3 regions of the Rhizorhabdus wittichii genome follow, and region 1 is predicted to be linked to each of the others. Evidence: predicted binding sites of a transcription regulator. Region 1 holds the regulator's gene; each other region holds the start of a gene.
The links. Region 1 encodes LexA, which represses DNA repair genes until DNA is damaged. Its sites were predicted from a motif close to GTTCCNCNCTTGTTCT; they were not measured.

Region 1 (6,151 bases):
AGCGGAGCAGGATCATGTCGTCCAGCTCGGCATTCTGGACGGTGACCGGGCCCTGGACCTGGTCGTCGATCGTCACCTCGCCGGTGCGCGGCGCCTTCAGCCGGATGACGAAGGGCGCGCCTTCGGGCGCCTCGGACGGGTCGCGGTCGCGCCAGCGACCGTCATAGCGCAGCGGCTGCTTGGCGGCGCGCTGCTGCTCGCGCAGCTCGGCCAGTTCCTCCGGGGTCGCGTAGCAGCGATAGGCATGGCCGTTGGCGAGCAGTTCGCGGGCGACCTCGGCATGGCGTTCGGCGCGGGCGAACTGGTAGACGACGTCGCCGTCCCAGCCGAGGTCGAGCCAGCGCATCCCGTCGAGGATCGCGTCGATCGCCTCCTGGGTCGATCGCGCCCGGTCGGTATCCTCGATGCGGAGCAGGAACTTGCCGCCATGGTGGCGGGCGAACAGCCAGTTGAACAGGGCGGTGCGGGCGCCGCCGATGTGCAGGAAGCCCGTCGGCGACGGGGCGAAACGGGTGACGACGGTCTGCTTTTCCATGCTTGCGCCCACGCGCGCTTTCTCCAAGATCGGGCCCGATGGCCTGCGATGTCGATGCGCCCCGTAAAGCATTTTCCCGCCGGGTCAAACCGGCGGACGGGCCAACCGCTGCGAATCGGCGGTGGCGTCCGGCGACATGCTGAAAGCCGGGCTTTTCCGGGCGCCGCCGCCGATCGGGTCCGCCGTCCGCCCGGCGATCGGCCATAGGATCGCCGCGCGACTCGAAGCCTGGCTGGAGGCGGAGCGGGACCAGGTCGCGCTGTGGCTGCCGGTCGCGCTCGGCGGCGGCATCGCCTTGTGGCTGGTGCTGCCCGACCGGAACGGCTGGTTCGCGGCGCTGGCGCTTCTCGCCGGGATCGCGCTGTGCGGGGTCGCCCTCGGTGTCGGGCGGCGGGCCGGACGGATGCTGCTGGTCGGGGCGCTGGCGGCGATCGCCGGGCTGCTGCTGGTCTGGGCACGCGCCGACTGGGTCGCCGCGCCGCGCATCGACCGGCCGGTGGTGACCGAGGTCGCGGGCCGGATCGAGGCGGTCGAGCGGATGCCCGCGCGCGAGCTGACCCGGCTGACGATCGCGCCCGATGCCGGCCTGCTGCTGCCGCACCGCATCCGGCTCAACGTCGACCAGGCCGATCTGGAGCGGCCGGTCGCGGCCGGCGGGCGCATCCGGGTGCGCGCCCGGCTGATGCCGCCCGCGCCGCCGGCGGTGCCCGGCGCCTATGATTTCGCGCGCGCCGCCTGGTTCCAGGGGATCGGCGCGACCGGCAAGGCGCTCGACCCGCCCGGGATCGTGCCGGCCGGCGACGGGCGCGGCCCGCTCGACTGGCTCGCTGATCGCCGCGCCCGCCTGTCGGAGCATATCGAGGCGCGGGTGACGGGGATGAGTGCCGGGGGCATCGCCGCCTCGCTCGCGACCGGCGACCAGGGCGCGATCGCCGAGGAGGATGCCGAGGCGCTGCGCCGGTCGGGGCTCGCGCACCTGCTGTCGGTGTCGGGGCTGCACGTCTCGGCGGTGGTCGGCGGCGTGCTGCTGCTCGCCCTGCGGCTGCTCGCGCTCAGCCCGGCGCTGGCGCTGCGCGCGCCGCTGCTGCTGATCGCGGCGGGCGCCGGGGCGCTGGCAGGTATCGCCTATACATTATTGTCGGGCGCGCAGGTGCCGACGATCCGGTCGTGCGTCGCCGCGCTGCTGGTGCTGGCCGGGATCGCGATGGGGCGCGAGGCGCTGACCCTGCGGCTGGTCGCGACGGGCGCGCTGGTCGTGCTGCTGTTCTGGCCCGAGGCGCTGGCGGGGCCGAGCTTCCAGCTCAGCTTCGCGGCGGTGACCGCGCTGGTCGCGACGCTCGACCATCCGCGCGTCGCCGCCTTCGCCGCGCGTCGCGACGAGGGGGCGGCGGCGCGGTTCGGCCGGGGCCTGGCGGTGCTGCTGCTGTCGGGGCTGGTGATCGAGGTCGCGCTCGCGCCGATCGCGCTGTTCCATTTCCACAAGTCGGGCTTCTACGGCGCGCTCGCCAACATGGTCGCGATCCCGCTCACCACCTTCGTGATCATGCCGCTGGAGGCGCTGGCGCTGCTGCTCGACATCGCCGGGATCGGCGCGCCGGCCTGGTGGCTGGTGTCGCAGGCGCTCGCGCTGCTGCTGTGGATCGCGCGGACCGTCGCGGCGGCGCCCGGCGCGGTGGCGATGCTGCCGACCATGGCGTGGGGTGCCTTCACGCTGATGGCGGCGGGCGGATTGTGGCTGGCGCTGTGGCGGACGCGGGCGCGGCGCTGGGGGCTGCTGCCCGTCGCGGCGGGCGCGCTATGGGCGCTGCTGTCGCCGACGCCCGACCTGCTGGTGACGGGTGACGGCCGCCACGTCGCCTTCGTCCTCGGCGATGGCCGGGTCGCGCTGCTGCGCGATCGCGCGGGCGACTATATCCGCGGCGTGCTCGGCGAGGCGGCGGGCGTCGATGCCGAAGCGCTGCCGGTCGATGCGCTGATGCAGGCGCGCTGCTCGGCCGATCTCTGCATCACCGATATCCAACGCGGTGGGCGGCGCTGGCGCATCCTCGCGACGCGCAGCCCCTATCGGCTCGACTGGACCCGGCTGTCGCGAGCCTGCGCCGCCGCCGACATCGCGATCAGCGAACGCCGCCTGCCGCGCGGCTGCACGCCGCGCTGGCTCAAGATCGACCGCCCGCTGCTGGCGCGGACCGGCGGCCTCGCCATTGACCTCGATCGCGGTGCGGTCGACAGCGTGGCGGCGGCGGTCGGCCGCCACCCCTGGTCGACCTTCCGGATGTAAGGGAGCAACAATGGTCGAGATCCGCACCGCGCGCCTGCTGCTTCGAGCCGTTCGTCCGAGCGACCTGGACGATCTGCACGCGGTGCTGAGCGACCGGACGGCAATGCGTTATTGGTCGAGCCTGCCCCATGCATCGATCGACGACACCCGTGCCTGGCTGGATGACATGATCGCGATTCCGCCCGCGGAGGGCGAGGATTTCGTGATCGAACATGCGGGAAGGGTGATCGGCAAGGCCGGGCTCTACCGCTTTCCCGAGATCGGTTTCATCCTGCGGCCCGACCATTGGGGTTTGGGGCTCGCCGCCGAGGCGCTGACGCCGCTGATCGGGCGGGCGTTCGACGTCCATGGGTTGGAGCGGATCGTCGCCGACGTCGATCCGCGCAATGTCGGATCGCTGAACTTGCTCAGGCGGCTGAATTTCGCGGAAAACGGCTTCGCCGAGCGAACCTGGCTGGTCGGCGAGGAGTGGTGCGACAGCATCTACCTGTCGCTGGAGCGGCCAAACCCCACCTAACCGTCATGCCAGCCTGTACTGGCATGACGAGGAGAGGGTGGATGACGTCGACAATCAGTAGCGCCGCAACAGGCCGGCGAGCTTGCCCTGGATGCGGACCTGGTCGGGCTTGTAGCGCTGCGGGTCATAGGCGCGGTTGGCCGGGTCGAGCCGGATCATCGCGCCCTCGCGGCGGAAATATTTGAGCGTCGCCTCGGCATCGGCGATCAGCGCGACGACGATCTCGCCGTCGCGGGCCGTCTCGGCGCGGCGGATCAGCGCATAGTCGCCGTCGAGGATGCCGGCCTCGACCATCGAATCCCCGGCCACCTCGAGCGCATAATGCTCGCCCGGGCCGAGCAGCGCGGCGGGCACCGACAGGCTGCTCTGCCCTTCCAGCGCCTCGATCGGCAGGCCGGCGGCGATGCGGCCGTGCAGCGGAATCTCCAGCACATTCTCGTTGGCAGCCTGCGGGACGGCCGGCGCGGCGGCCTTCGCCTTGCCCGACGCGGCGGCGGTCGGCTTGGCGGTTGCCGTCTCGGGCATGCGCAGCACCTCCAGCGCGCGGGCGCGGTTGGGCAGGCGGCGGATGAAATTGCGTTCCTCGAGCGCGCTGATCAGGCGGTGGACGCCCGACTTCGACTTGAGGTCGAGCGCCTCCTTCATCTCCTCGAACGAGGGGGACACGCCGGTCTGCAACAGCCGGTCGTTGATGAAGCACAGCAGTTCATGTTGCTTGCGGGTCAGCATGGCAAATGCCCTCGTCGGGAACGGACGGAGAACATTTAGGCAACTGGCCGGAATCTGTCAAGCGATCGGTAAAACCGGCACCTCGGCGCCTTCGTCGAGGCCGGGCGAGTCCGGCGGGCGGACGATCAGCAGCGCCGCGTCGACCAGCGCCGACAGCCCCGCGCTGTCCTGTCCCGACAACGGCACCGCGCGGCCGCCGGCCCAGCGTCCGCGGAAATATTCGGCCCGGTCCCGCGTCGCCGCCAGCGGCGCGCCGAGCCGCGCGACGACCGGCTCCGGCACCGGGTTCGCCGCGCCGAGCAGGTGCGCGATCAGCGGCTTGAGGAACAGGGTCGCGGTGACGAAGGCCGACACCGGATTGCCGGGCAGGCCGAGTATGATCGTGTCGCCGAGCGTGCCGATCATCACCGGCTTGCCCGGCTTCATCCGCACCTTCCAGACATCGATCCGCGCGCCCGCCTTCTCCAGCGCCGGCAGCACCAGGTCATGGTCGCCGACCGAGGCGCCCCCGGTCGTGACGATGATGTCGGCGCCCGCCGCCATCGCCGTGAAGGCGGCGGCGATCGCGTCGAGATCGTCGCGGACGATGCCATGGTCCTGCACCGCGCAGGCCTCTCCCCGCAGCAGCGCCGCCAGCATCGGGCCGTTGGAGGCGGGGAGCAGCGCCCCCGGCGTCGGCGCGCCCGGCGCGACCAGCTCGTTGCCGGTCGACAGCAGCGCAATGCGCGGCCGACGGTGGACGGCGACCGCGCCATGGCCGCCGCTCGCCGCCAGCGCGATCGCCGCCGCGCCGATCGGCGCGCCCTCGGGGATCAGCAGGCCGCCCTCGGCGAAGTCGCCGCCGCGCCGGCGGATGTGCGCGCCGATCCGGGGCGGCCCCTCGCCCGTCATGGCCAGCCGGTCGCCGTCGCGCGCGGCCTCCTCCTGGACCAGGATCACGTCGGCGCCCTCGGGCACCGGCGCGCCGGTGAAGATGCGCGCGGCTTCGCCCGGCGCCAGCGCGCGGCCGAGCCCGCCGCCCGCCGCGCTCTCGCCGACCACGGTCCACGGGCCCGGCCGTTCGGCGAAGCGGATCGCATAGCCGTCCATCGCCGACAGGTCGGCGGCGGGCTGGGTGCGGCGGGCGCGGATGTCGGCGGCGGCGAAGCGGCCGGCGGCATCGAACAGCGGCACCGTCTCGATCGCCAGCGGCGCCTTCAGCGCGAGCATGCGGGCCTGCGCCTCGGCGACCGCGATCAGGGCCATCAGGCGTCCCCGACCTTCCAGTCGCCCGACTTGCCGCCGGTCTTGGACAGCAGGCGGACGCCCTCGATCCGCATTCCCCGGTCGAGCGCCTTGGCCATGTCGTAGACGGTCAGCAGCGCGGCGGTGACGGCGGTCAGCGCCTCCATCTCGATGCCGGTGGTGTAGGTGGTGGCGACGGTCGCGGTGGCGCGGATGCCGTCGGCCTCGATCGCGAGGTCGAGGGTGACGCCCGAGATCGGCAGCGGATGGCAGAGCGGGATCAGATCGGCGGTCTTCTTCGCCGCCATGATCCCGGCGACGCGCGCGACCGCGAGCACGTCGCCCTTCTTGACCGATCCGGCGCGGATCGCGTCGAGCGCCGCCGCGCCGATCAGGATGCGGCCCTCGGCCACCGCCTCGCGCTTCGTCTCCGCCTTGGCCGACACGTCGACCATGCGGGCGGCGCCCTCGGCGTCGATATGGGTGAGCTTCGGGCTCATGCCCCGGTCAGCAGCCTGCGCGTCGCCGCGGCGAGGTCGTCCTGCCGCATCAGCGATTCCCCGACCAGGAAGCAGCCCACGCCATGCTCGGCCATGGCGTCGAGGTCGGCCTTGGAGCCGAGCCCGCTCTCGGCGACGAAGGTGCAGCCCGCGGGCGCGTGGCCGACCAGCTCGTAGGTGCGGGCGAAGTCGATGGTGAAGTCGCGCAGGTCGCGGTTGTTGACGCCGATCAGCCGCGAGTGCAGTCGCAACGCCCGGTCGAACTCGTCGGCGTCGTGGACCTCGACCAGCGCGTCCATGCCATGCTCGATCGCTGCGGCCTCGATCTCGGCCATCTGGCCGTCGTCGAGCGCGGCGACGATGAT
Region 2 (6,151 bases), 2.8 Mb from region 1:
TTGTCCGGAAGCGCCTTGCCGGCCGGATAGACCTTGGCCGAGGGGCCCGCCGAACGGACCACCAGCGGGGCCGCCACGGCGCTGCCCGCCAGCATGATTCCAAGGAACGCCGCAATGGCAGCCTGCGGCCGGCGTTTATTTGTCCAGAGCACTATAACCTCCCGGTCCAACCTCACGAAGACGCTCTATCAGATTGGCGAGCGCCTTATCATCAGGATTTTCTGTGGCCATCTTTTCGAACTCGGCCAACGCACCTTCATCTCCTGCATCATATCTACGGAAGATGTCTGTGAACTGTTGCACAGCGGTTTCGGAAAAATCGAAGACGGGTTCGAACACTTCCATCGGGGTCGACCGGCCCGACACGGCGATCCGCCCGACCGGCCGGAAACAGCTCAGCGCCGAGCGCTCGACCACCGTGTCGCTGACCAGCGTCTTGGTCTTGAGATATTTGTTGGCGCCTTCGAGCCGCGACGCGGTGTTCATCGAGTCGCCGAGCGCGGTGTACTGGATGCGGCCCTCGCCGCCGAAATTGCCGACGATCGCCTCGCCGAAATGGACGCCGACGCGGGTGACGCCGATCGGCGGCACGCCCTCGGGCGCCTCGCGGCGGAACTGTTCGCCCGCCTCGTACATCGCCACCGCGCAGCGGACGGCGCGCTCGCAATCGTCGGGGCGGCTGATCGGCGCGCCCCAGAAGGCGACGATCGCGTCGCCGACGAACTTGTCGATCGTGCCGCCATGTTCGAGCACCGTCTCCGACAGCACGTCGAGATATTTGTTGAGCAGGAAGGCGACCATCTCCGGCTCGATCTGGTGGCTGAGCTTGGTGAAGCCTTCCAGGTCGCTGAACAGCGCGTAGATCTCGCGCTTCTCGCCGTGGAGCTGGAGCCGCTCCGGATTCTTCATGATGTCCTTGGCGATGTCGCCGGGCAGATATTTGCCGAGCGCCGACTGTGCGAAGTTGCGCTGCTCCGATCCGATGCCCCGCGCCGCGGTGCCGACCGCCGAATAGGCGAAGACCCAGCCGATCAGCCAGCCGAACACCGGCAGCCCCTGGGTGTCGATGCCGTGGAACTGCCAGATGAACGGCACCGCCGCGATCGCGCCCGCCTGGACCAGCAGCAGCAGGCCGAGCTTCCAGATCTTCATGTTCGACACCGCCGTCAGCGCGCCGAGCGCGATCACGCTGAGCGCGATCAGCCACAGGCCCCAGCCCGGAATCTTGCGCGGCATGATGTTGTCGAGCATCTGCGCGAGCAGCGTCGCGTGGATCTCCAGCCCGATCGTCGTCTCGCCCTTCTGGATGCGCGAGGCGGGGGTGATGAACTGGTCGACGTCGGGGATGTCGCCGCCGATCATGATGTAGCGCCCCTCGATCTGCGGGCGGAACGCCTCGATCAGATCGGGATTGGCGATGATCTCGATCGGGAATTTGTCGAACACCGGCCGGTCGGCGAACTTCGGCAGCCGGTAGCGGATCGATCCCTGGTAGGACCGGAACTGCTCGCCGCCGCCGGTCAGCGAGTTCGCCATCAGCGGCGGCAGCTCGCGCGGCTGGTTCGGCCAACTCCGCATCACCCCGTCGTCGTCGGCGAGCAGGCGGATGCTCGTCGGGTGGACGTTGCCGGGTTTTGTCTGCCGCAGGAAGTCGCGGAGGAAATTCTCCTGGTCGAGCGTCATGAAGGTCGTGTTGGTCGCATGCGACGCGAAGCCCAGATAGGTCGGCGTCTTCATCGTCCGGAAGGCGTCGATCAATATCTGGTCCTCGGGCGTCGGCTGATCGACGAGGATATCGATGCCGATCGCCTTCGGCTTCATCCGGTCGAGCGCGAGCAGTCCCTTGGCCAGCATCGAGCGGTCGAGCGGCGAGCGGCGGCCGGTCAGGCGCAGCGTGTCCTCGGTGAAGGTCACCATCGCGATGCGCGGATCGGTCTCGACCCGCGGGCTGGCGAGCAGCAGCCGCACGTCGAACAGCGCGCGCTCGGCGTCCTTCGCCAGCATCACGTTCCAGCTGTAGCGGGCGAAGGCGAGGCCGAGGATCAGGAAGATCGCGGTGACGACGAGTCGGGTCGCGCCGATCTGTCGCAGCGTCTTGCGCAAGAGCGGACCGAAACCCCGGATACGCGCCGCCAGTGACGCGCCTTCGCCGCTACCCGCCATAGAATCCCCCAATATGCCCTGGCGGGATATTAGAGCGATTGCGAGGCAGATGGGAAGCGGCGAGTTCGCTTGCAATCCGTGCCGGTCCGGGGCAGGGTTCCCATTCTGTTCCAAAGGATGCCCCATGTCGCCGATCGTCGCCCTTGCCTTGCCCGCCTGCCTGCTGATCGGGCTCGCGATCGGCTGGCTGGTGCGCGGCCGGCTGCTGGCGAGCGGGGCCGAGGACGCCGCCGGGCTGCGCCGGGCGCTCGACGCCGCGCGCGACGCGCTCGCCCGGTCGGAGGCGGATCGCGCCGGGCTCGCCGCCGAGCGGCAGGCGCGGACCGAGGCGTTCGAGGCGCAGATCCGCCAGCTCCAGGAGGCGAAGGAGCAGCTCGCGGCCCAGTTCGCCGAGGTCGGCGGCAAGCTGCTCGACCAGGCGCAGCGCCAGTTCCTCGAACGCGCCGACCAGCGCTTCCACCAGGCGGGCGAGAAGAACGAGGCGCAGCTCAAGGCGTTGCTCAACCCGGTCGAGACCACCCTCAAGCGCTATGAGGAAGGGTTGCAGCGGGTCGAGAAGGAGCGGGTCGACAGCTATGCCGGCCTGCGCGAGGCGGTCGAGCTGGTCCGCCAGGGGCAGGGGCAGGTGCGCGACGAGGCCGCTCGCCTCGTCAACGCGCTGCGCGCCAGCCCCAAGGCGCGCGGGCGCTGGGGCGAGCAGTCGCTGCGCAACGTGCTCGAACAGGCGGGCCTGTCGCCCTATGCCGATTTCGCGACCGAGGTGTCGGTCGATACCGAGGACGGCCGGCTGCGCCCCGACGTCGTCGTCCGCCTGCCCGGCGGCCGCAAGCTGATCGTCGACGCCAAATGCTCGTTCAACGCCTATATGGACGCGAGCGAGGAGGTCGACGAGACGGCGCGCGCGACCCTGCTCAAGGCGCATGCGGCGGCGCTGCGCACCCATGCCAACCAGCTTGGCCAGAAAAGCTATTGGGATCGTTTCGGCGATGCGGCCGATTATGTCGTCATGTACATCCCGGGCGAGCATTTCCTGTCGGCGGCGATGGAGCAGGACCCCGAGCTGTGGGACTGGGCGCACCAGCGCCGCGTGCTGATCGCGACGCCGATCAACCTCGTCGCGCTCGCGCGCACCATCGCCAGCGTCTGGCGGCAGGAGAAGATGGCCGAGGAGGCGCGCGCGATCGGCCGGCTCGGCAAGGAGATGTACGAGCGGTTGTCGACCGCGGCCGGCCATCTGCGCCGGGTCGGCGGCGGGCTCAACAGCGCGGTCGAGAATTACAACAAATTCGTGTCGAGCTTCGAGGGCCGCGTTCTCGTCACCGGTCGCAAGTTCCGCGAGCTCAACGTCGAGACCGGCGACAAGGAGATCGACGAGCTGGGCGCGATCGAGACCCGCGCGAGCGAGCCGTCGGTCGACCTGCTGGCATCGCCGGAGGGCGGCGAGCCGGGCCTGCCGAACTGACGCGGCAGACGGTCGATGGCGCTGGCGGAGAACAGGCCCGACCATTGGCTGTCGCTGCGGATCGTCTGGGCGGTGCTGAGCGTCCTCACCCTGGTCTTCGCCTGGGTCTCCGCCACCGAATATGCGCGTCGCGACGCGATCCTGCGCGGCGGCCGCGAGCTTTCGGCGCGGGTGGTGGCGCAGTATCGCAGCGACCCGTCGCCGCTGGCGATCTGCTCGCTGCGGATAGAGTTCCGCGACCGGACGATGGCCTTCCAGGACGGTCTGTCGATCGCCTGCGGCGAGCTGGCCGACTATCCGGTCGGCCGCCGCTTCGCGATCGTCGCGAACATGGAACGCGGCGACTGGATGCCGGCAGGGCAGGGCCGCTTCCCGCCGGCGATCTTCGGCGTGGTGGCGGGGCTGGTCGGGCTGGCCTTCGCCGGGGTCCACACCCTGCGGATGCGCGGCCAGCCGGACAGCGAGGTTTATTGATATCACCGTCGCCCCGGCGGAGGCTGGGGCCCATGTCTCTCACCAGCCAGATGCCATCTGAGGAGACGACAGACATGGATGCCAGCCTCCGCTGGCATGACGATGGAAGAGGGGGTTAAACAAAACCCAGATCATAGAATGGAGACCATCGATGGCCGATCTTTCCGCCTTTCCGATCACCCGGCGCTGGCCGGCCGAACATCCCGACCGCATCCAGCTCTATTCGCTCAACACGCCCAACGGGGTGAAGGCGTCGATCATGCTGGAGGAGACGGGGCTTCCCTATGAGCCGCACCTCGTCGACATCACCGCCGACCAGAGCCACACGCCCGAATTCCTGTCGCTCAACCCGAACGGCAAGATTCCGGCGATCATCGATCCCGACGGCCCCGGCGGCCGGCCGCTGGGCCTGTTCGAGTCGGGAGCGATCCTGATCTACCTCGCCGACAAGAGCGGCCGGTTCATCGCCGCCGATCCGGCGCTGCGCTACGAGACGATCCAGTGGGTGTTCTTCCAGAATGCCGGGATCGGCCCGATGTTCGGCCAGGTCGGCTTCTTCAACAAATTCGCCGGCAAGGCCTATGAGGACAAGCGCCCGCTGGAGCGCTACGTCGCCGAGTCGAAGCGGCTGCTCGGCGTACTCGAACAGCGGCTCGACGGCCGCGACTGGATCATGGGGGCGGACTACAGCATCGCCGATGTCTCGACCCTCGGCTGGGTCCGCAACCTGATCACCTTCTACGAGGCGCGCGACCTCGTCGAATATGACGGCCTGAAGAACGTCCCCGCCTGGCTCGACCGCGGCCTCGCCCGCCCGGCGGTGCAGCGCGGGCTGGAGATTCCGAAGCGGGGGTAGAGCCTGCCGGCATGAGGAATTAGAGGCTGACCCCGATCCGCGCCGAAACCCGCCGTCCGGCGTCAGCCGCGATCGGGCCGCTGGCCACGCGGCGGCCGTGCCAGCTGTCGGTCAGGTCGACGCCGATCGTGAAGGGCCCGGCGACATAGTCGACGCGCAGCGCCGCGTCGGTGTAGCGGCCGTGCGGGCGGAGGCGGGCGGAGCGGACGGGATCGTCGGACGTGCCGCTCGACCGGCCGACCTGCGCGCCGACCGTGACCGGCGTCCCGACGATCGCGACCGAGGCGGCGGCGGCGAGGTAGAGATTGTCGCCGCCGATCGCGTCCTGCTTGGGGGCGTAGAGGCCGAACAGGTCGAACTGCACCGGGCCGATCGTCGTCCCCGCGCCGCCGCCCAGCTCGACAAAGTTCGCGCCGCCATGGCCGGGGAAGGCGTGGTGGCTGACCTGGGCGTCGGCGCGGATCGCGCCGAAGTCCTGCGTGTAGACTAGCGCGCTGTCGATCCCGATCGCGGCGCCATCGTGCCGCGCGCCGTGGCGCAGCGTCGTGCCCGCGACCGAGACCGACAGGCCCTCGACGGGTTGCAGCGACAGGCGCGCGCTCGCCGCCGGACGGCCGTCGCTCCAGCTCAGCCCGCGGCGGCGCTCGTCGCTGGTCAGCGTCGCGGAGAGCGAGGGCGACCAGTCCGCCGCCCGCGCCGCCTGCATTGCCTGGCCACCGAGCAGCAGGCCGGAAAAAATGGTCGCTGCCCGGAGACGCACGATCAGCTCGCGTTCGGCCGCGCGGCGGCCTCGAGCTCGGCGAGCAAGGTCGCGCGGTCGCGCTCGACCACCGCCAGCACGTGGCGGCGGACCTCGTCGCCGCGCGCGGCGACCTCGCGCTCGATCGCCTTCTTCGCGGCGGTGCAGGTGCCGGGCTGGCTGCCCTTGAGCTGCAGCCCGGTGTCAACGACGCGGCTGAGTCCGTCGGCGCCGCCCAGCCTCCGCTCGACCGCCACCCGGGCGACCCAGGCGCAGCGGACGACCCCGCCGGTCCGCGTCGGCGGCGACATCCCGGTCTGGCGGGTGCTGAGCGCAGTGCTCGCCCGGTAGTCGATCGTCACGGGCGCGCCGCGATGCTCGATCGTCGTGCGATGGAGATGGCCTCCATCCGCGCCCGCCAGGGATGCGGTCAGCGCCCCCAAAAGCATCATCATGG
Region 3 (6,151 bases), 2.4 Mb from region 1:
ATTCTTGAACGGCACCATGCCCGCGTTGACGAACATCAGCGTGGGATCGTTGTGCGGCACCAGCGGCGCCGACGGCACCAGTTCATGCCCTTCCTTCGCGAAATGGTCGAGGAACGAGCGGCGAATGTCGTTGGTCGAGGTCATGGGTGCGACTTAGGCGAGAGCAGGCCGCTTCTCAAGCGGTTCGGCGGAGGGCATGGCAGATCGTCGCTGCTACGTCCTAATGCGTATGGCCTAAAGCCCGCCCGGCGCGGAATATGACCCCATGATGTCCAGCCCCTCGAAACGATCCGTGGCCGTCCTGCTCGGCCTGTCCTGCCTCTTCGTATCGCAGGCCGCGACGGCCCGGCCCGACCGGCTCGCCCGCGAGGGCCATGCGCTGGCGGTGAAGCGGTGCGGCGCCTGCCACGCCACCGAGAAGACGGGCGCGAGCCCCCTCCCCATCGCGCCGCCCTTCCGTTCGCTGGGCTATCGCTATCCGGTGGAGACGCTCGACGAAGCGCTCGCCGAGGGGATCGTCGCGGGCCATCCCGACATGCCGTCAGATCCGTGGGAGCCGGCCGACATCAAGCGTTTCATCGCCTATCTGGAGAGCATCGGCCCGAAGCCGGCCAAGCCGCGCTGAGCCGCACGGTCATGCATAGGCGTAAGGTCCGCCCTTCTCCAAGGCGGCCTGATAGGCCGGGCGGGCATGGATGCGATCGAGCCAGGCGAGGATCGACGGGCGGCGGCCGTCGAGCTTGAGACGCTGGCGGCCGGCTTCGAGCGGGAAGCTCATCATCACGTCGGCGGCGCTGAACTCGGCACCGGCGAACCAGGGACGCTGGCTGAGCTCGCTCTCGACATAGTCGATGTGGGTCATAGCCATGCGGGTGACGAAGCCCCTGGCGGGCCATCCGAACGGCCCCATCCTGCCGATCACCAGCGACAGCAATAGCGGCGGCATCAGCGAGCCTTCGGCATAGTCGAGGAAATAGCGCCAGCGCAGCGCCCCGTCAGGGTCCTCGGGCGGGCCGAGCCGGCCGGCCGAGAGCGCCACCAGATATTCGAGGATCGTCGCGGTCTCGGCGACGACGCGGCCGTCATGCTCTACGACGGGCGACTTGCCGAGCGGATGGACCTGCTTGAGCGCGGGCGGCGCGAGCATCGTCTTCGGATCGCGTTCGTAGCGGCGGACCTCATAGGCGAGGCCCAGCTCCTCCAGCATCCACAGGACGCGCTGCGATCGCGAATTCTCGAGATGGTGGACGATGATCGCCATGGCAGCCTCCCGCGAGACGGCCCGGCTCGTCCGATCAGCCCGGCTCGTTCACATAGACGGCCAGTTCGTTACCCGAAGGCTCGCGGAAGTGGAAGCGGCGGCCACCGGGAAAAGCGAAGATCGGACGGCTGACCGTCCCGCCCGCCGCCTCGACAGACGCCAGCGCGGCTTCGAGATCGTCGGTCTCGATCACCGCGAGCGGCGCGCGGGTGGCGTCGCCCGCATCGCCGTTGAGGCCGATGTCGCTGCCGGCCTGCCCGGTCGTCGCGGCATAATCGGGGCCGAAGGCGGTCAGCGACCAGCCGAAGGCCTGTTCGAAGAAAGCCCTGGATGCGGCCGTGTCGCCGACCGGAAGCTCGACATAGTTGAGACGCGCGGTCATGGTTCTCGTCTCCCAATATTGGTCATCCCGGCGAAAGTCGGAATCTCCCTGCCTTTTCCATCGTCACCGCCAGCGGCACGAAGGAAAGGGAGATTCCAGCTTTCGCTGGAATGACGAGGGATGGTGCGGATGGGGGGGAGTCATCTCGCTCCCCCACCCTCGCCTCAGATGTCGTCGTCCTCGGACGGACCCGCCATCATCGCCTCGCCGACGCCGTCGGCATTGCCGCGGATCGCGGCTTCGAGCTTGGCGGCGACCTCGGGATTCTCGCGCAGATAGACCTTCGAATTCTCGCGGCCCTGGCCGATACGGATCGAATCATAGCTGAACCAGGCGCCCGACTTCTCGACGAGGCCGGCCTTGACGCCGAGGTCGAGCAATTCGCCGACCTTCGACACGCCCTCGCCATACATGATGTCGAACTCGACCTGCTTGAACGGCGGGGCGACCTTGTTCTTGACGACCTTGACGCGGGTGGCGTTGCCGACCACCTCGTCGCGGTCCTTGATCGCGCCGGTACGGCGGATGTCGAGACGGACCGAAGCGTAGAATTTCAGCGCGTTGCCGCCGGTCGTCGTCTCCGGCGAACCGTACATCACGCCGATCTTCATGCGGATCTGGTTGATGAAGATGACCAGGCACTTCGACCGGCTGATCGAGCCGGTGATCTTGCGCAGCGCCTGGCTCATCAGCCGGGCCTGGAGGCCGACATGGCTGTCGCCCATCTCGCCCTCGATCTCGGCGCGGGGAACCAGCGCCGCGACCGAGTCGATCACCAGCACGTCGATCGCGTTCGAGCGGACCAGCGTGTCGGCGATCTCCAGCGCCTGCTCGCCGGTGTCGGGCTGCGAGACGATCAACTCGTCGATATTGACGCCGAGCTTCTTGGCATAGACCGGATCGAGCGCATGCTCGGCGTCGATGAACGCCGCGGTGCCGCCCGCCTTCTGCGCCTCGGCGATCGCGTGGAGCGCGAGCGTGGTCTTGCCCGAGCTTTCCGGCCCGAACACCTCGACGACGCGCCCCTTGGGCAGGCCGCCGATGCCGAGCGCGATGTCGAGCCCGAGCGACCCGGTCGAGATCGCCTCGACCTGCATCGTCTCGCGGCTGCCGAGCTTCATCGCCGAGCCCTTGCCGAAGGCGCGGTCGATCTGCGCCAATGCGGCTTCAAGGGCCTTCTGCCTATCCATATTCGCTGCTTCCCTTTCGGATCCGATGAGCTTCAACTGCGCCGACATGTGCGTCACTCCCTCGTAGATCGGGTGGCCCGAAACCTCAAACCGGAAACGCGTGTACTCTTAATGTTCCATTAGAACAAGGGGAGAACTTATATTGTTTTGCCCTCAGACGCCGGGCGGCGGACATCCGTCCGCCTTGGCTATCCTCGCATAAGCTCGGGCGGCCGTTCGGCCTTGCGGGATGCTGGCGCATCCCGACGCTGAGCTGATCGTCGGAGCCCGTCAGGGCTGCGCAAGCGCGAACGCGCGCCCGAGCTTATGCGAGGATAGCCAAGGTCGCGGATGCGACCGCCAGCGCCTGAGGCTAACCAAGACGCGCGTGATCCGCGAGCGCCTCCCGCGCGGCCTGGCCGATCTGCTGGACCGAGAACGGCTTGGGCAGGAAGCCGATATTGTCGAGGTCGATCGAGCGGCGGAGCTGTTCCTCGGCATAGCCCGACATGAAGATGATCGGCAGGTCGGGCCGCTTCTCGCGCGCCGCGCGGGCCATGGAGGGGCCGTCCATCGTCGGCATCACCACGTCGGAGATGACGAGGTCGATCGGCTCCTCTCCGGCTTCCAATATCTCCAGCCCCTCCTCGCCGTTGGTGGCGGTGAGGACCTTGTAGCCCTGCCGCGCCAGCGCCCGCTCGGCGACGGCGCGCACCATCGCCTCGTCCTCGACCAGCAGGATGGTGCCGGTGCCCCACAGCTCGGTGCTCGCCTCCTTGACCGGCGCGCGGGCGGCGGCGGCCTTGGCGGGCGCCTCATGGACCGGCAGGTAGATGACGAAGCTCGTCCCCGCCCCCACCTCGCTCTCGGCGAAGATGAAGCCGCCGGTCTGCTTGACGATGCCATAGACGGTCGACAGGCCCAGGCCGGTGCCCTTGCCCACCTCCTTGGTGGTGAAGAAGGGCTCGAAGATCTTGTTGAGGTTCTCGGCCGAGATGCCGCTGCCGGTGTCGGTCACCTTCATCGCGGTATATTCGGTCACCGGCATGATCTCGATGCCGAGCCTCCGAACGTCGGCCTGCGAGACCGCATAGGTGTGGATCGTCAGCATGCCGCCGTCGGGCATCGCGTCGCGCGCGTTGACGGCGAGGTTGACGATCACCTGCTCGAGCTGCCCCGGATCGGCGCGGACGGTGCCGAGGTTGCGGCCATGGCTGACCTCGAGCCGGACGGTCTCGCCCAGCAGCCGGTTGAGCAGGTTCGATATCTCCGAGATGACGTCGGGGATCTGCAGGATCTGCGGGCGCAGCGTCTGCTGCCGCGAGAAGGCCAGGAGCTGGCGGGTCAGCGCCGCCGCGCGGTTCGAATTGTGCTTGATCTGCTGGATGTCGTCATAGTCGCTGTCGCCGGGGATGTGGCGCATCGTCATCAGGTCGCAATGGCCGATGATCGCGGTCAGGATATTGTTGAAGTCGTGCGCGACGCCGCCGGCGAGCTGGCCGACCGCCTGCATCTTCATCGCCTGGGCGACCTGCCGCTTGAGCCGCGACTCCTCGCTATTGTCCTTGAGGCTGAGCAGCACCGACGCCTTGCCGAGCCCCTTGGCGGCGGCAATCGTCAGCGAGACATTCTCCTCGGGCCGTTCCTTCAGCCGCACCGACAGGTCGCTCGCCGATCCACGCCCGGCGGAGAAGCGCCGTACCGCGTCGGAGACGGCGGCCTTGTCCTCCTCGACGACGAGGTCGCTCGGATAGACGATCGTCGCCTCCGGCCCCAGCCCGGCGGCGCGGCGGAACGAGCTGTTCATGAACAGGACGCGGCCGTCGCGCTCGGCCACGGCCAGGCCGATCGGCAGCATGCCGAGCAGCGCGTGGAGATCGCCGGTCGCCACCGCCCGCGCCTCCGCGCCATGGCCGGTCGGCTCGTCGAGCAGCAGGAACAGCGTGGCGTCGGCCCCGCCTTGGTTGTCGAGGGGTATCTGGATCAGGCGCACCGGATCGGCGGTAGCGGGATCGGCGGTGAGCCGGATCATGTCGCCGTCGCTGCGCAGCAGCTCGGCAAAGGCCCAGCCCGCGCTCGGCGCGTCGGCCGATCCCAGCGCGCGCTGCAGGAAGACGCGATTGGCGACGAGGCCGATGCCATTGCCGTCGACCAGCGCGGTCATCACCCCCGCGCTGCCGATCCGCCGGCCGATCTCGCTGCCCAGCATCCGCATGATGTCGCCCAGGCCGTCGAACTCGCTCGACCGGTGGAAGCGCCAGACGAGGTGATCGTCGCCATTGCCCGCGCGCCGGACGATCACGTCGATCAGGCCGCGATCGGTCGACAACCCGGCGATCTGGGCGAGGCCATCGCGTCGCGCCGCCAGCGCCGCCGAGGAAAGCTGCATCCGGGTGGTCGCGTCGAGCGGCAGGCCCGGCGGCGTCGGCAGCCCGCCGAACCAGGTCTCATATTGGCGATTGGCGCAGAGCAGCTCGCCACCCGGTCCGGTGATCGCGACACCGGACGCCGAATCCTCGATCGTGCCGAGCAGCAATTCGGTGTCGAGCAGCCGTACGGGCCGGCTGTGGATCCGCGCGCGGACCGTCGCCACCAGCAGGATCATGCCGATCCCCAGGCAGAAGGCGAGCATGAACAGGCCGGCGACCAGCAGATTGTCGGTCGCGCCCCAGATCATCCCGGCCATGCCGATCGAGGCGATGAAGGCGAGCACCGCCAGCAGCAGGTTGAGCGCGAAGCGGCCCGAGCTCGCGGAGATCGGGGCGGCGGAGAACAGCGTGGCCATCCGCGCTTGTTCTCCGCCGCCCGTCCTTTCGTCAAGCGGGACGCCCTACCAGATGTGCAGGCGATCCGCCGGCGCGAGGTACATCTTCTCGTCGGCCTTCACGTCATAGGCCTCGTAGAAGGGATCGAGGTTGCGGACGACCCAGGCGCGCTGGATCGAGGGCGAGTGCGGATCGGTGAGCAGCCGTTGCCGCAGATTGGCCTCGCGATAGTTGCGGCGCCACACCTGCGCCCAGCCCAGATAGAAGCGCTGGTCGCCGGTGAAGCCGTCGATCACCGGCGCCTTCCGCCCCTTCAGCGCCATCTGATAGGCCTCATAGGCGACGGTCAGGCCGGCGAGATCGGCGATGTTCTCGCCCTGGGTCAGCGCGCCCTGGATGTGCAGGCCGGGCAGCGGCTCATAGGCGTCATATTGCTTGACGATCCGGTCGGTCAGCACGCCGAAGCGCTTGACGTCGTCGGCCGTCCACCAGTCGGACAGCCGGCCGTGCATGTCGTACTTGGCGCCCTGATCGTCGAAATGATGGCTGATCTCATGCCCGATCACCGCGCCGA

Region 2: the regulator LexA is predicted to act here: its motif matches at 2,260-2,275, upstream of HRJ34_RS03235 (DNA recombination protein RmuC).
Region 3: the regulator LexA is predicted to act here: its motif matches at 2,955-2,970, upstream of recA (recombinase RecA).

The regions. Positions count from the first base shown of each region.
Region 1 covers NZ_CP059319.1:3,423,131-3,429,281, reverse strand. Annotated here, with positions in the region: gene gltX (glutamate--tRNA ligase) at 1-535, opposite strand, end outside; gene HRJ34_RS16445 (ComEC/Rec2 family competence protein) at 672-2,816, shown strand; gene HRJ34_RS16440 (GNAT family N-acetyltransferase) at 2,827-3,333, shown strand; gene lexA (transcriptional repressor LexA) at 3,388-4,062, opposite strand; gene HRJ34_RS16430 (molybdopterin molybdotransferase MoeA) at 4,120-5,307, opposite strand; gene moaC (cyclic pyranopterin monophosphate synthase MoaC) at 5,307-5,786, opposite strand; gene trpC (indole-3-glycerol phosphate synthase TrpC) at 5,783-6,151, opposite strand, start outside.
Region 2 covers NZ_CP059319.1:650,022-656,172, forward strand. Annotated here, with positions in the region: gene HRJ34_RS03225 (hypothetical protein) at 1-95, opposite strand, end outside; gene HRJ34_RS03230 (adenylate/guanylate cyclase domain-containing protein) at 136-2,163, opposite strand; gene HRJ34_RS03235 (DNA recombination protein RmuC) at 2,288-3,625, shown strand; gene HRJ34_RS03240 (hypothetical protein) at 3,641-4,099, shown strand; gene HRJ34_RS03245 (glutathione S-transferase family protein) at 4,251-4,955, shown strand; gene HRJ34_RS03250 (TorF family putative porin) at 4,975-5,715, opposite strand; gene HRJ34_RS03255 (hypothetical protein) at 5,718-6,151, opposite strand, start outside.
Region 3 covers NZ_CP059319.1:1,019,920-1,026,070, forward strand. Annotated here, with positions in the region: gene alaS (alanine--tRNA ligase) at 1-144, opposite strand, end outside; gene HRJ34_RS04975 (c-type cytochrome) at 293-625, shown strand; gene HRJ34_RS04980 (glutathione S-transferase family protein) at 635-1,261, opposite strand; gene HRJ34_RS04985 (VOC family protein) at 1,296-1,643, opposite strand; gene recA (recombinase RecA) at 1,808-2,881, opposite strand; gene HRJ34_RS04995 (hybrid sensor histidine kinase/response regulator) at 3,186-5,597, opposite strand; gene HRJ34_RS05000 (M13 family metallopeptidase) at 5,643-6,151, opposite strand, start outside.